3 regions of the Bradyrhizobium sp. PMVTL-01 genome follow, and region 2 is predicted to be linked to each of the others. Evidence: riboswitches for the same ligand, from Rfam matches in the RefSeq annotation. Region 2 holds a riboswitch; each other region holds the start of a gene.

Region 1 (3,760 bases), 3.3 Mb from region 2:
AGTCGCTCGATCCGGAAGGGCTCCATATCTGGTGGGGCGCTTATCTCGGCATGCCCGACCAGATCATCATGTCCGGCGCGCTCACTGACGCGGGCCCGCGCATCGTCGCGCTCCGGCAGGAGGCGCGCGAGCGCCACGGCTGGATCATGGACAGCTACATTCTCAAGCGCAGGCCGTAAGCGAGGCAGCATGCTCCCCGGCTGGGTCACCCAGAAATGTCCCGATGCCTCCGCGACCCATCGCGATGCGGCGATCGCACGTCAGGCGCAACTGACAAAACCGACCGGCGCGCTCGGCCGGCTCGAGCAGCTTGCGATCGAGCTTGCCGGCCTCCAAGCGACCGAGCAACCGCGTGCCGCGTGCGTACCCATCATCATCTTCGCCGGCGATCACGGCATCGTCGCGCAGGGGGTGTCGGCCTATCCGCAGGCGGTCACCATCGCGATGATGGCGAATTTTGCCTCAGGCGGCGCAGCGATCTCGGTGCTGGCGCGCGAGCTCGGCTCAAACCTGGAAGTCGTTGACGCCGGCACGCTGACGGAGGGGGCGATCCCTGGCATCGTCACCGACAAGCCGCGCAGTGGCACCCGTGATTTCAGTGTCGAGGCTGCGCTCACGCCAGCAGAGCTGGTCTTCGCCTTCGAAGCCGGCCAGCGCGCGGTCGCGCGTGCCGAGGCCAGCCAGCCTGATCTCCTGCTCTTCGGCGAGATGGGCATCGGCAACACCACGACATCAGCGGCGATCGCCGCGAGCCTGCTCGGCGTCAGCGCCGAGGAGATCGCGGGCAGCGGCACCGGCGTCGATGCGGCGGGCCGTGCGCACAAGGCGCGCGTGATCGATGCCGCGATTGCGCGTCATGGCGTTGCGGGCGCCTCGGCCGAAAAGATCCTGTGTGCTGTCGGCGGACTCGAGATCGCGGCGATCGCGGGCGCCATCATTGCGGCCGCGCAGCGCCGCATCCCTGTGCTGATCGACGGCTTCATCGTATCGGTCGCGGCGCTGGCGGCCGTGCGGCTCAACCCGTCGTGTCAGCCATTCCTGCTGCCTTCGCATCAATCGGCGGAGCAGGGACATCGGCTGGTGCTGCGCGCGCTGAACGTGCAGCCGCTGATCAGCCTCGATCTCAGGCTCGGCGAGGGATCGGGCGCCGCCATCGCGCTGCCGCTGGTGAGGTCGGCCTGCGCGCTCCACAATGGCATGGCGACCTTTGCGGAGGCCAATGTGCCTGACAGGCCTAGCTGACCCGCTGATTGACCGAGACCACCCGCCAGCCGCTCGCGAGCCGGTCGATCCGGGTCAGCGACAGCGGGTCGATGACGAAGCGTAACGCCGCCTCCGGTAGGAGATCGAGCGCGGTGCACAGCGCGGCGCGGATCGTGCCGGAATGCACGACGAGCGTTGCTGATCCGGCTCCGATCCGCGACAGGCCCAGCCGGACACGCGCGACCTGATCCTCAAAGCTCTCGCCGCCCGGTGGTCTCAGGTGCGCCGGATCGCTCCAGAATTGTACGTAGGCATCGCCGCCGCCCGCTGCGAGCTCGTCATGTCGCCGGCCGGTCCAGTCACCGAAATCCTGCTCGCCGAATTCGTCCACCAGAATAGGTTCGAGCCCCAGCGCCCGCGCCGTCTCGATCGTGCGCCGCGCAGGGCTCGCATAGCTCGCAGCATCCTGCGGCAGGCGCAACCGCAGCGCCTCCAGCTGCGCGCGGTCGGCCAGGTCCGCCGGTGCATTGGCGGCATGGATCGTCCCTTTAACGCCGTCGACGGGCGCATGTCGGATCAGCCAGAGGAAGGTTGCGCCTTCCATGCAAATCTCCGCGGAAGTTGGTGGCTGTGGCACTATCGCCGCAGCTTGCACATTGACTCCGTCCTGATCGTAATCCTAGATGCTCGCGACGGTTTCCCCGCAAGGGGATGAAAAGGGAATGCGGTGCGGGGACGTTGTCCCCAATGCCGTGGCTGCCCCCGCAACTGTGAGTGGATAATCCTTCGTCAGAAGCCACTGGGTCCTCGGTCCCGGGAAGGCGACGAAGCGGTCGTGACCCGCGAGCCAGGAGACCTGCCGTCAGCCGTGGTCACACGCGAAGATGTCGGTCGGGGAGTACAGACATTCGGCTTCATCAGAGGGCTGACAGGCCCGGGGTGAGACCTCGTTCGCTGTGACGTGCCACTGACGTCATACCGAGGTCTGACCCGTGTCTTCCATTCGTATCGTACGACGGCGCAGCGTCCTGCTCGCCTCCGCCGCGCTCACATCCGTTGCCGTTCTCGATGTGCCTGCTGCGCTCGCGCAACAGGCAAGCGAACCGCTGCCGCCCGTCGAGGTGTCGCCCGCCCAATCCCGCAAGCCGGCCAAGCCGGCTGCCCGGGAGCCTCAGAGCACGCGCCGCGCGGCGCCGCGCAGACCTGCCGCATCCGCAGCACCAAAGCCCGTTGTGCCGGCTGGGGGGGCGCAGACGCCGCTCAACACCAATGCGGTCGCCGAAAGCGCCTCACGCCTTGGGCTGACCGTGCGCGAAATACCCGCGACCGTCGAGGTCATCTCGGCCGAGACCATGCGCGAGCAAGGCTATCGCACCGTGTCCGAGGTGGCGCAGGGCGCGGTCGGCGTGACCTCCGGCGATGCGCCGGCGGAGCCGGCGGGCTTCTCGATGCGCGGCTTCACCAACAGCCAGATCAATACGCTTTACAACGGCATCAAGATCGGCCCGCAGAACATGACCTCGCGGATCATGGACACGGCCAATCTGGAGGCCGTGGAATTCCTGAAAGGCCCGGCTTCGCTGATCTCGGGCGAGGGCGCCGCCGGCGGCGCGATCAACCTCGTCACCAAGCAGCCGCACACCGGAGCCGTCCGCAACGAGGCGGACTTCTCGTACGACTCCCTGAACTCGTTCCGCGCCCATTACGGCTCCGGCGGCAGCACCAACGTTCAAGGCCTCGATTACCGCTTCGACATCAGCCGGTCCTCGCTCAACGGTTTTGTCGACGACACCTATACCAGGACGTTCGATGTCTCCGGCCAGCTCAACTACCGCGTCTCCGACAGTCTGAAGGTTTGGGGCGCGATCGAATATCGCGAGGACCGCGGAAAGGCCTATTGGGGCGCGCCGCTGGTGCCGGTCGCCTTCAGCGGCCCACATGCGACGGCGGGGATAGTCTCGGGCAATTACGTCTCGAACTACAATAAAGCCAATCTCGGTGCGGTCACCATCGACGACCGCACCTTCAACACCAATTACAACGTCCTCGACAACCGCAACGTGGCGCAGGAAGTCTGGTTGCGCGGCGGTTTTGAACTGAAGCTCGCGCCGGACCTGACCTTGAAGAGCCAGGCCTATGGTTATGGCGCGGAGCGCAGCTGGTTCAACAACGAGGTCGAGGCATTCAACTCCGGTACGAACCTGGTCGATCGCGAACGCTTCTATGTCGCGCACAGCCAGCGGCTGGTCGGCAACATCACCGACCTGATCTGGGATACTGACATCGCCGGCTTCGACAACCGGCTGGTCACGACGCTGTCGTCGAGCTACCTCGATTTCGTTCGGCCGGGTGCCGCGAATTTCCCGGGCGACTCCGTGTCGCTGGTCAATCCAGACCGAGGCTTCTACGGCACGCTCACGACCAAGCAGCAGACCGCGCGCATCGACAACGAGGCGCTGTCGTTCGAGGACCGGCTGAAGCTGACGCGGACTTTCGCGCTGGTCGGCGGCCTGCGCGTCGAGCATATCGGCCTCGACCGCAACTCGACCGACGTCAA
Region 2 (3,760 bases):
GCAAATGGGCTGGCGCGCCGGCGCATCGTCTCGTCGATCGTCCTCATCCGGACAGCGACATTGGCATCATGGATCTTCGGCGAAGTCCGGCGGGCAGTCACAGCGCGTTCCGAATCGGCAAGAGCTAGCCCAACATTCTGGTCGCCTGCGAGTACCCGCCCCAGGATCGCAAGCTCACGCATCTTCTGAACCGAGAAAGCAAGCCAGCTTTTGACCTCGGACGTAAGCCCGGTCTCTAGTTCAACATCGACAGGCACGTGAAGCAGCGAGCAGGATGGAGCGAGCTGTACACGGCGCCTGCCGAGCTTCGCAATCGCTGGATCCAGCCGCTGACGGAGCGACGACAAGTTCGAGCGCCATATGTTCCGGCCGTCGATCACACCGAGCGACATGATGAGATCTCTTCGGCCCGCTGCAATGATTTGATCCAATAGCTCTGGCGCTCGAACAAGATCGAGGTGCAGGCCGGAAACTCGCAGATTCAAGGCAGTATTTAGATTGTCGCCTAACGCGCCGAAATAGCTAGCAACCATGATCTTGATGGCCGGTCCCTCCTTTGCGAACCGGTTATAGGCATGTAGCAAAGATTTTCGCGCCGCCTCATCGAGATCAAGGGCCAGGCAGGGCTCGTCAATCTGAACCCAACTAGCCCCTCGTTCGGCCAATTCATGCAGAACGTCGATATAGACCGGTATAAGATCATCCAAAAGGGCGAGGGGCTGGAACGCGCTATCGGCACTCTTGCCGAGCTTCAAGAATGTGACCGGCCCGATCAGGACCGGGCGGGTCTGGAAGCCAAGAGCCTTTGCTTCCTCGTACTCTTCAATGGGTTTGCGAGAGCACAGTCTGAACGCTTGTCCCCTGTAGAACTCGGGAATCATGTAGTGGTAGTTGGTGTCGAACCACTTGGTCATTCCCTGCGCGGGTGCGCCAGATCCCCGCGGGCTCTGACCGCAACTCGCATCCTGGTCGTCGCATTGTGATCCGCGAGCCATGGCGAAGTACTTCTTGAGCGAAACGGATTCTCCTTTCGAGGCGTAGATCTCCGGGATGGCGCCAACCATGGCACTTGTATCGAGTACCTGATCATACAGCGAGAAGTCGTTCGACGGAATGATCGTGACGCCGAGAGATTTCTGACGAGCCCAGTTCGCTGCGCGCAGGCCGGATGCGTCCTCGTGCAACTGCTGTTCGCTGATCTTTCCGGCCCAGTAGCTTTCGAGAGCGAATTTGAGCTCACGCCTTGGACCGATGCGCGGCGTTCCGAGCGTAGCGATTGGAAGAGAGCGAAGAGACATAGTGTCAACCCCTGTTGGGGACAGAGGCCGTGGCGGACGCAGGCAGGGGAGTCGCACGTGCGACGGCTGCTTGGCGCACCACCGAGACACCCCGCCCGTGGACCCAATATTTTGTCGGGGCAGGTCTCCTGGCTTGCTGGTCATCGCTGCTGTCCGGCCTTCCCGAAGCCTTGGAGGCTTCAGTGACATCGTTGGACAGCGGCTCGCCGCTTACAGTTGCGGGGGCAGCGCCGGCATTCGCACCGGCTTCCCTCTTAGCTCCGGATCAAATGGGCACCGGAGAACCTCGACGGCTTGGATTATCGGCAGGAGAACTCTTCCGTCAACCTCTCAGATTGTGTGCCAAGCCGATCTCGGACACCTGTTGGGCGAATGAGCGCGCAGGTGTATGATTCACCACTATCTAAAGACATTCTCTAATCAAAGATTCCGAAATCAGACATGTCTTTGTCAGATGCCTCAATGAGCATTAGAGGTGCCTTGAAGCGGTGCCGCACGCCAGATCGATGAAAGGGACAGAAGCAGCCTGCCGGCCGGGAGTACCGCTGTTTCGAGCGGAATACTGGCGATGCGGCTTCCGCTTTCCAGAAGCTCGCCCAGCACCCGTTGGCCAGCAGTTTTCTCGGACTAAAGGATCTACATCGAATAGGCCAGGGCACGTGGCGCAATCTAGCAACATTCGCGGGGCGAGGTTGATTTGGCGTGCCAGCCGGACTTCGAAGGCGGAACTCGGCTTTGTGTCGCTGGCAATCCTGTAGCTCGAACGCCGACGATAGCGATAGCGAACCGCTCGGTTTAAATGGCGGCAAACGCACTGCCGATTGTCATCAGGCACTTGGCATCGAGGCGTTCACCTCTTGCGCTAACTATCCAGCGCAGCACAGGGAAACGACAGCTGCGGCGGATACACTGAATGAAAACATCGAAACGGGCGCAGGTCGGAAAGTCGACAAGTGGGACACTAAATCCGTGAAAATTTGCGCCTATTGCCTGGCACGAAGAATGCAAGCCCTCGGCATGCCCAGTCTCCTCCTGCTGGGCATGTCCAGCTCAGCCAATTGACGCTGTCGCTCGCGAGGGAAGTCAGCGGCGCGTGACGTAGAGGGGAGCGCCTGCTGGCGCGGGAGTAGCGGGGTGCCCCCTCACATCTCGGGACATTTCTTACGCTCGCTCATAGCAGGTTCAAGGTCACCCGCTTTGAAAGATGTCTGGATGAGACCTGATAGGCTGAGCTTTATGAAGAGAATGTCTGGAAGACCAGCGCCATGGCTTTGCCTGGCCGGATTTCTAATCTGCCTCGCCTGGCCGGCTGCCATGAGCAACAGTATTCGCGCCAACGACAGCCCCCTTGTCGAACGACTCAAGTCAACTTGGCGATCGCAAGATGGTGAGACGATAGAACAAATCATCTCCAATGTTTCGATGGTGGCCCAGTTCGTCCCTCAAATGTGGGGCGTTGTTGAACTTGGCCAAAACGACTTTGTTTTCGTTTCGTGGACCAGGCATCGGGACAACAAATCAGACGAACAGTCCGTTATCGCCTGGAAAGTCGCGCCCGACGGTACGATGGAACTCGCCTCAACGTATGCGAAGCCGATCGAGTTGGGCTGGCGCGCCCTGGCGCTCTCGTTGATCGCCACTGAAGTCGCACATGCCGAACCGGGCGCTAATCTTAACTTTCTGCATGATCCGACCAACTTCAACTTTGTGACTACGCCGCAAGGCCGGCTTGGCGATCTTCTGCGGCACGGCCGCTGCACTATCGTCGATCCTGTTGGAGTGGACTACCTACCGAAGCGGAACGACAAGCCGACCGAGAAGGGTGATATATGGCGCGTTCTGCTCGTGGTGAACTGTAGTATCCAAGGACCACGTTATTTTACGTACAATGGGGTCATCTCATTCGAGAAGACTGAAGGACATGATTGGGAGCCACAATCCTCCTTTGCCAAGCGCATCGCGAAATTTCCTCCTGGCTCCTGGTTTCAACGCATCGAGCCAAAGGAAGAGGAAGACTTAGAAGAGCGAAGGCCTTAGTAAACCGTCGTGCAGCGCGACATCGCGCCGCAGCCCGTCCATGGCCGGGCGCGTCGGACCCAACTGCAAGACATACCCGCTCTGTTGTTTAGGGCTCCGCAACTGTCCGGCTGCCCTTTCTCTGAGACGAAAAGCGACGAGGAAGTTACCGCGAACGGGGCAGCGGTAGCGACCCCGGCATGCACGATGAGCGCCTGCCCATTTCCGAGTGCGCAGGGCGGGAAGCTCCGGGGCCGTACCGAGAACGTCGAGCACCAGACTGGCTCGGGCCCTAGCTTCCCTCGCACTCATTCGTCTGCACGCATCGATCCGGATTCGAAGCATGGGAAAAGCGCGTCTTTAGTTCTGCTCCGCCTGTCCTGGCACCGTCTCTGATTGCGAATTCGGCTCTGAGCCGTCCATCCACTTCAAGCGCGCAACAAAAG
Region 3 (3,760 bases), 960 kb from region 2:
GGCAGGCGCGCTTCTCCGTATCCACGGCGATCGCCGAGAGCGTTTCGTTCTGATCAATGAGAAGAGAGATCGCCTTCGTCGCCCAGTCCTCGTAGGTCAGGGTGCCGGTTTCCCACAAGAAGACAAGCGCGCGGGCGACCGCGTTATGGCGGGATAGCTCCTGCAGCTTGCAGAAAAGCTCGGCGTTCATTTGTACGGGCATGATCTTCTCTCCGTCAGTGTCGGGGTTTTCAGTCGAAGCTAGGTCCAATCAATGCCGGCTCCAGTATGTCGGCGCGATCGCGCCAGTGGTCGCGATCTTTCGTGATCTCACGTTCGGCACGCGACACGCGCTCACCGAGGGCCTTTCGCTGCCTGGCGAGCTGTTTCTGCAGATAGGCCATGCTGATCTATGTTCGCACTGCTTGGTCATCGCGGGCGATCCTGCTCAAGTCGTCGGTGTGTGAGCCGAAGATGCGGAGCCGGAGCATCCCCTTCGTTTCGGCTATCGTTTCGGCGCATTTAGCACCACAACCGGTTCCATAATCGGCGCCGATGGGCCACCTTTTGCAGTGTTTCTGCATGATCGGCTGAGGGTTAATAAACCGGGTGGCGCTCACCCCCATCCGGGAGTCCTTGGTGGTTGCACCAGTTTATCCAGTTGCGCCGGGGTCTCAACGAAATCCCTTTGGGCGATAGGGGCGGCGCGCGCGGGATTTCGGAGGCAAGTGGTGGACCCAGTAGCCATGAGACTCTCTGGTACTTTTCGTGGTCTGTTTCAAGAGCCGCTTGCATCTGGGGGGGCGTCCACAGCTGGGTTTACGGCCTAGTTCTACTTGGTGGGAAACAGGTTCTCCACGATACGAAAGTCAGAAAGTTGTTAGACACGCAATGCGCGAGACATCGCAACCACGCCGCCCGCAGCGCGCTTGCCATCGCAGAACGCGGCCCAATCAGCCATTATCGTGCGCTGCTTCTGCCGCGCCGATATAGGTCTTGATGTACATGGTGCAATCGGGGTTCTTCGCGTGCCCGACGGTGGCGTTGCAGGCAAGTCCAACTAGGACGCGGACTCCCTTGTGATGTAGGCCCCCGTGCTGATGCACGCGAACAATGGAGGTGTCTATCATCTGAACAGCGGCGTCATGGGCAGCGGCAAGCGCGTCGATGATGCGGCCCCAAACGCCAGCCCGCCGCCAACGAACAAAGCGGTTGTAGCAGGTGGTGTACGGACCGGACCAAAGATGTCGGGCAGATCACGCCAAGGTGCTCCAGAGCGCAAGACCCAGAAGATGCCATTGAGGACACGACGGTCGTTCACCCGAGGAACGCCACGGGGCTCGTTCGGTAGCATCGGCTTGATGCCAACCCATTCATAATCGGCGAATTCGTAGCGCATGATTCGAGCCCCCAGTTTGGAAGCTTGAATCACAGCGATCTGGTCGGGCGCAACGCTTCGAGGAAGGAGCTGGTTGGACGCTTACGGGCTAAAAGCGGACATCAGCCCGCCGACAATCCCTGCTGAAACCGCCGAAAATGACCCGCAGCCAACCAATGTGAATTTATCCGTGCCTCAATGGCTTTTTGACGGGCGGCGTGTCCCAACTGGCACACCTCTAATCTTCGAGCTGACGGAGACTAGCGCCGCTTGACTCGCCTTTGAACTTCATTAAGTCTGAGAGCGGTAGTGCCCGAAGGGCTAATCAAGGGAATGCGGTGCGTCTGTTGCAACGGACAATGCCGCAGCTGCCCCCGCAACTGTAAGCGGCGAGCCGACGATCATTTAATGCCACTGGGATTGTCTTGATCCTGGGAAGGTGATCCGAAGCAGCGACCCGCGAGCCAGGAGACCTGCTACCAGCAATGGTCATGCGCGAACGCGTCGGGCGGGGTGCTCCGAAGCGTTACAAGAGGCGTTCGGGGTCTGCCGTATCAGGGGCGAAGGGCAGATCGTCGTGCCAGTGCGCGTGACGGGTGTATTGTTTCGCCGTCGAGCACAACCGTGTCGATTTCTAACTTTACTGGGCGCCCGGCGCCGTCGCGCATCTGCGCGCAATCTCTCCGCTTGATCTCGTCGAGGCAACGCTGGCGATGCTCCGCGCTGATCCCCGGGGTGGTCGTCGCGCTTTTGGCCAATGCATCTGCGTCAACGCAAAGCCCACAACAGCTTGAGCCGGTGACCGTCCGGCCGCCCAAGCCGCATGGCACTGCGAGCCGGCCCGGCCAGGAACCGGCAAATGTGCCGAAGCGGACCAGGCGCGCCGCACAGGCCGCACGGCCCAAGCCTGCGACGCGATCTATCGCAAATTCCGAGCCCGCGCCGACACCTCTCAATAGCAATGTCGTTGCAACAAGCTCCAACCTGCTCGGCCTTTCCGTCTTTCAGACGCCGGCAACAGTCGAAGTTGTCAGTCAGCAAACCATGCGCGAGCAGGGCTACCGCACCACTCCCGAGACGGTAGCAGGCGCCGTCGGCGTGCTGGCGGTCGATGTGGCAGGGGCACCTTCCGGCTTTTCCACACGCGGCTTTTCCTTTGGCGAAGTGACCGTACTCTACAACGGCCTATGGATTGGCCCGCAAAGCATCACGTCGCGCGTCCTGGATACTGCCAATCTAGAGCAAGTCGAATTTGTTAAGGGACCCTTGTCGCTAATGTCAGGCCTTGCCACGATCGGCGGCTCCGTCAACTATGTGAGCAGACAGCCCACGAGCGGTCCTATCAAGAACGAACTTGACACCTCAATAGATACACTTGGCACCTATCGGACGCATTTCGGGTCTGGCGGCAGCACGTCAGTTGACGGGCTCGACTACCGGTTCGATGTCAGCTCTTCGAAGATCAACAGCTTCATCGAAGGCGACTATCAACAGCTCAACAATATCTCGGGCCAGCTCAACTACCGGGTGACCGATTCCTTCAAAGTATTCGGTGCCATCGAGTACAATCAAGATTACGGCCACGCCTATTGGGGCACACCGCTAACAACGACAACATTCTCTGGACCTTTTTCCACGCACGGTGTCGTCGCGGGATCGGCAATCAGCACCTTTGATGGTTCAGTTATTTCGCCTGTGACAGTGGACTCGCGAACACTAAGGACGAACTACAATGTCGCCGACAATTCCATCGGTTCACATGGTCTCTGGCTGCGTGGCGGCTTCGAATGGGCGCTGAACGAGGACATTACGATCAAGAATCAAGCCTATGAATTTGGAGCCAAGCGTCACTGGTTTGACAGTGAAACTTACGCGTTCAACACTGGAACCTCGATGATCGATCGAGACCGCTTTTTTGTTAATCACAAGCAGCAGGTAATCGGCGATAACACCGACCTGATCTGGAGTTCGTCCTTTTTCGGCATGCAGAATCGCTTCGCCACGCAATTGGCAGTAAGCCGAAACGAGATTCAGTTCGCCCAGGAGCAGAATCCTGACGAGTTTCCGTTCGACTCCGTGACCGTGGTAAATCCCGCCCCTGGGCTTTATAGCCTGCCACCGCAGCCAGGCATCCGCAACAGCCGCCTAGACGATGCAGCGATCACGGTCGAAGACCAGCTCAAAATTACGCCGATGCTGGCTCTAATCGGTGGCATACGCGTCGAGGACATGACGTTGACTCGGGATGGTATCAACTTCGACGGTACGATTCCAGCAGGGCAGCCCTTCACCAAGAACTGGCAACCAGTATCTTATCGAGCCGCCGTGACCTTCGAGCCAATCAAGGGTCTGTTGTTCTATGGCATGTACGCCACAGCATACGATCCGGCAGCCGCGGGTATC

What was found. Region 2 has a riboswitch for cobalamin ahead of metE (5-methyltetrahydropteroyltriglutamate--homocysteine S-methyltransferase). Riboswitches for the same ligand answer to the same signal wherever they lie in the genome.
Region 1: another riboswitch for cobalamin. It lies ahead of ACRQ5Q_RS28190 (TonB-dependent receptor domain-containing protein); the one in region 2 lies ahead of metE (5-methyltetrahydropteroyltriglutamate--homocysteine S-methyltransferase).
Region 3: another riboswitch for cobalamin. It lies ahead of ACRQ5Q_RS07305 (TonB-dependent receptor domain-containing protein); the one in region 2 lies ahead of metE (5-methyltetrahydropteroyltriglutamate--homocysteine S-methyltransferase).

The regions. Positions count from the first base shown of each region.
Region 1 is NZ_CP193982.1:5,794,604-5,798,363, reverse strand. Features, by position in the region: gene cobF (precorrin-6A synthase (deacetylating)) at 1-179, shown strand, start outside; gene cobT (nicotinate-nucleotide--dimethylbenzimidazole phosphoribosyltransferase) at 190-1,242, shown strand; gene ACRQ5Q_RS28195 (histidine phosphatase family protein) at 1,235-1,807, opposite strand; cobalamin riboswitch at 1,880-2,081, shown strand; gene ACRQ5Q_RS28190 (TonB-dependent receptor domain-containing protein) at 2,196-3,760, shown strand, end outside.
Region 2 is NZ_CP193982.1:2,511,404-2,515,163, reverse strand. Features, by position in the region: gene metE (5-methyltetrahydropteroyltriglutamate--homocysteine S-methyltransferase) at 1-1,298, opposite strand, end outside; cobalamin riboswitch at 1,400-1,602, opposite strand; gene ACRQ5Q_RS11300 (nodulate formation efficiency C protein) at 2,613-3,335, shown strand.
Region 3 is NZ_CP193982.1:1,553,247-1,557,006, forward strand. Features, by position in the region: gene ACRQ5Q_RS07290 (hypothetical protein) at 1-202, opposite strand, end outside; gene ACRQ5Q_RS07295 (hypothetical protein) at 231-383, opposite strand; partial or broken gene ACRQ5Q_RS07300 (IS5 family transposase) at 1,047-1,378, opposite strand; cobalamin riboswitch at 1,648-1,852, shown strand; gene ACRQ5Q_RS07305 (TonB-dependent receptor domain-containing protein) at 1,982-3,760, shown strand, end outside.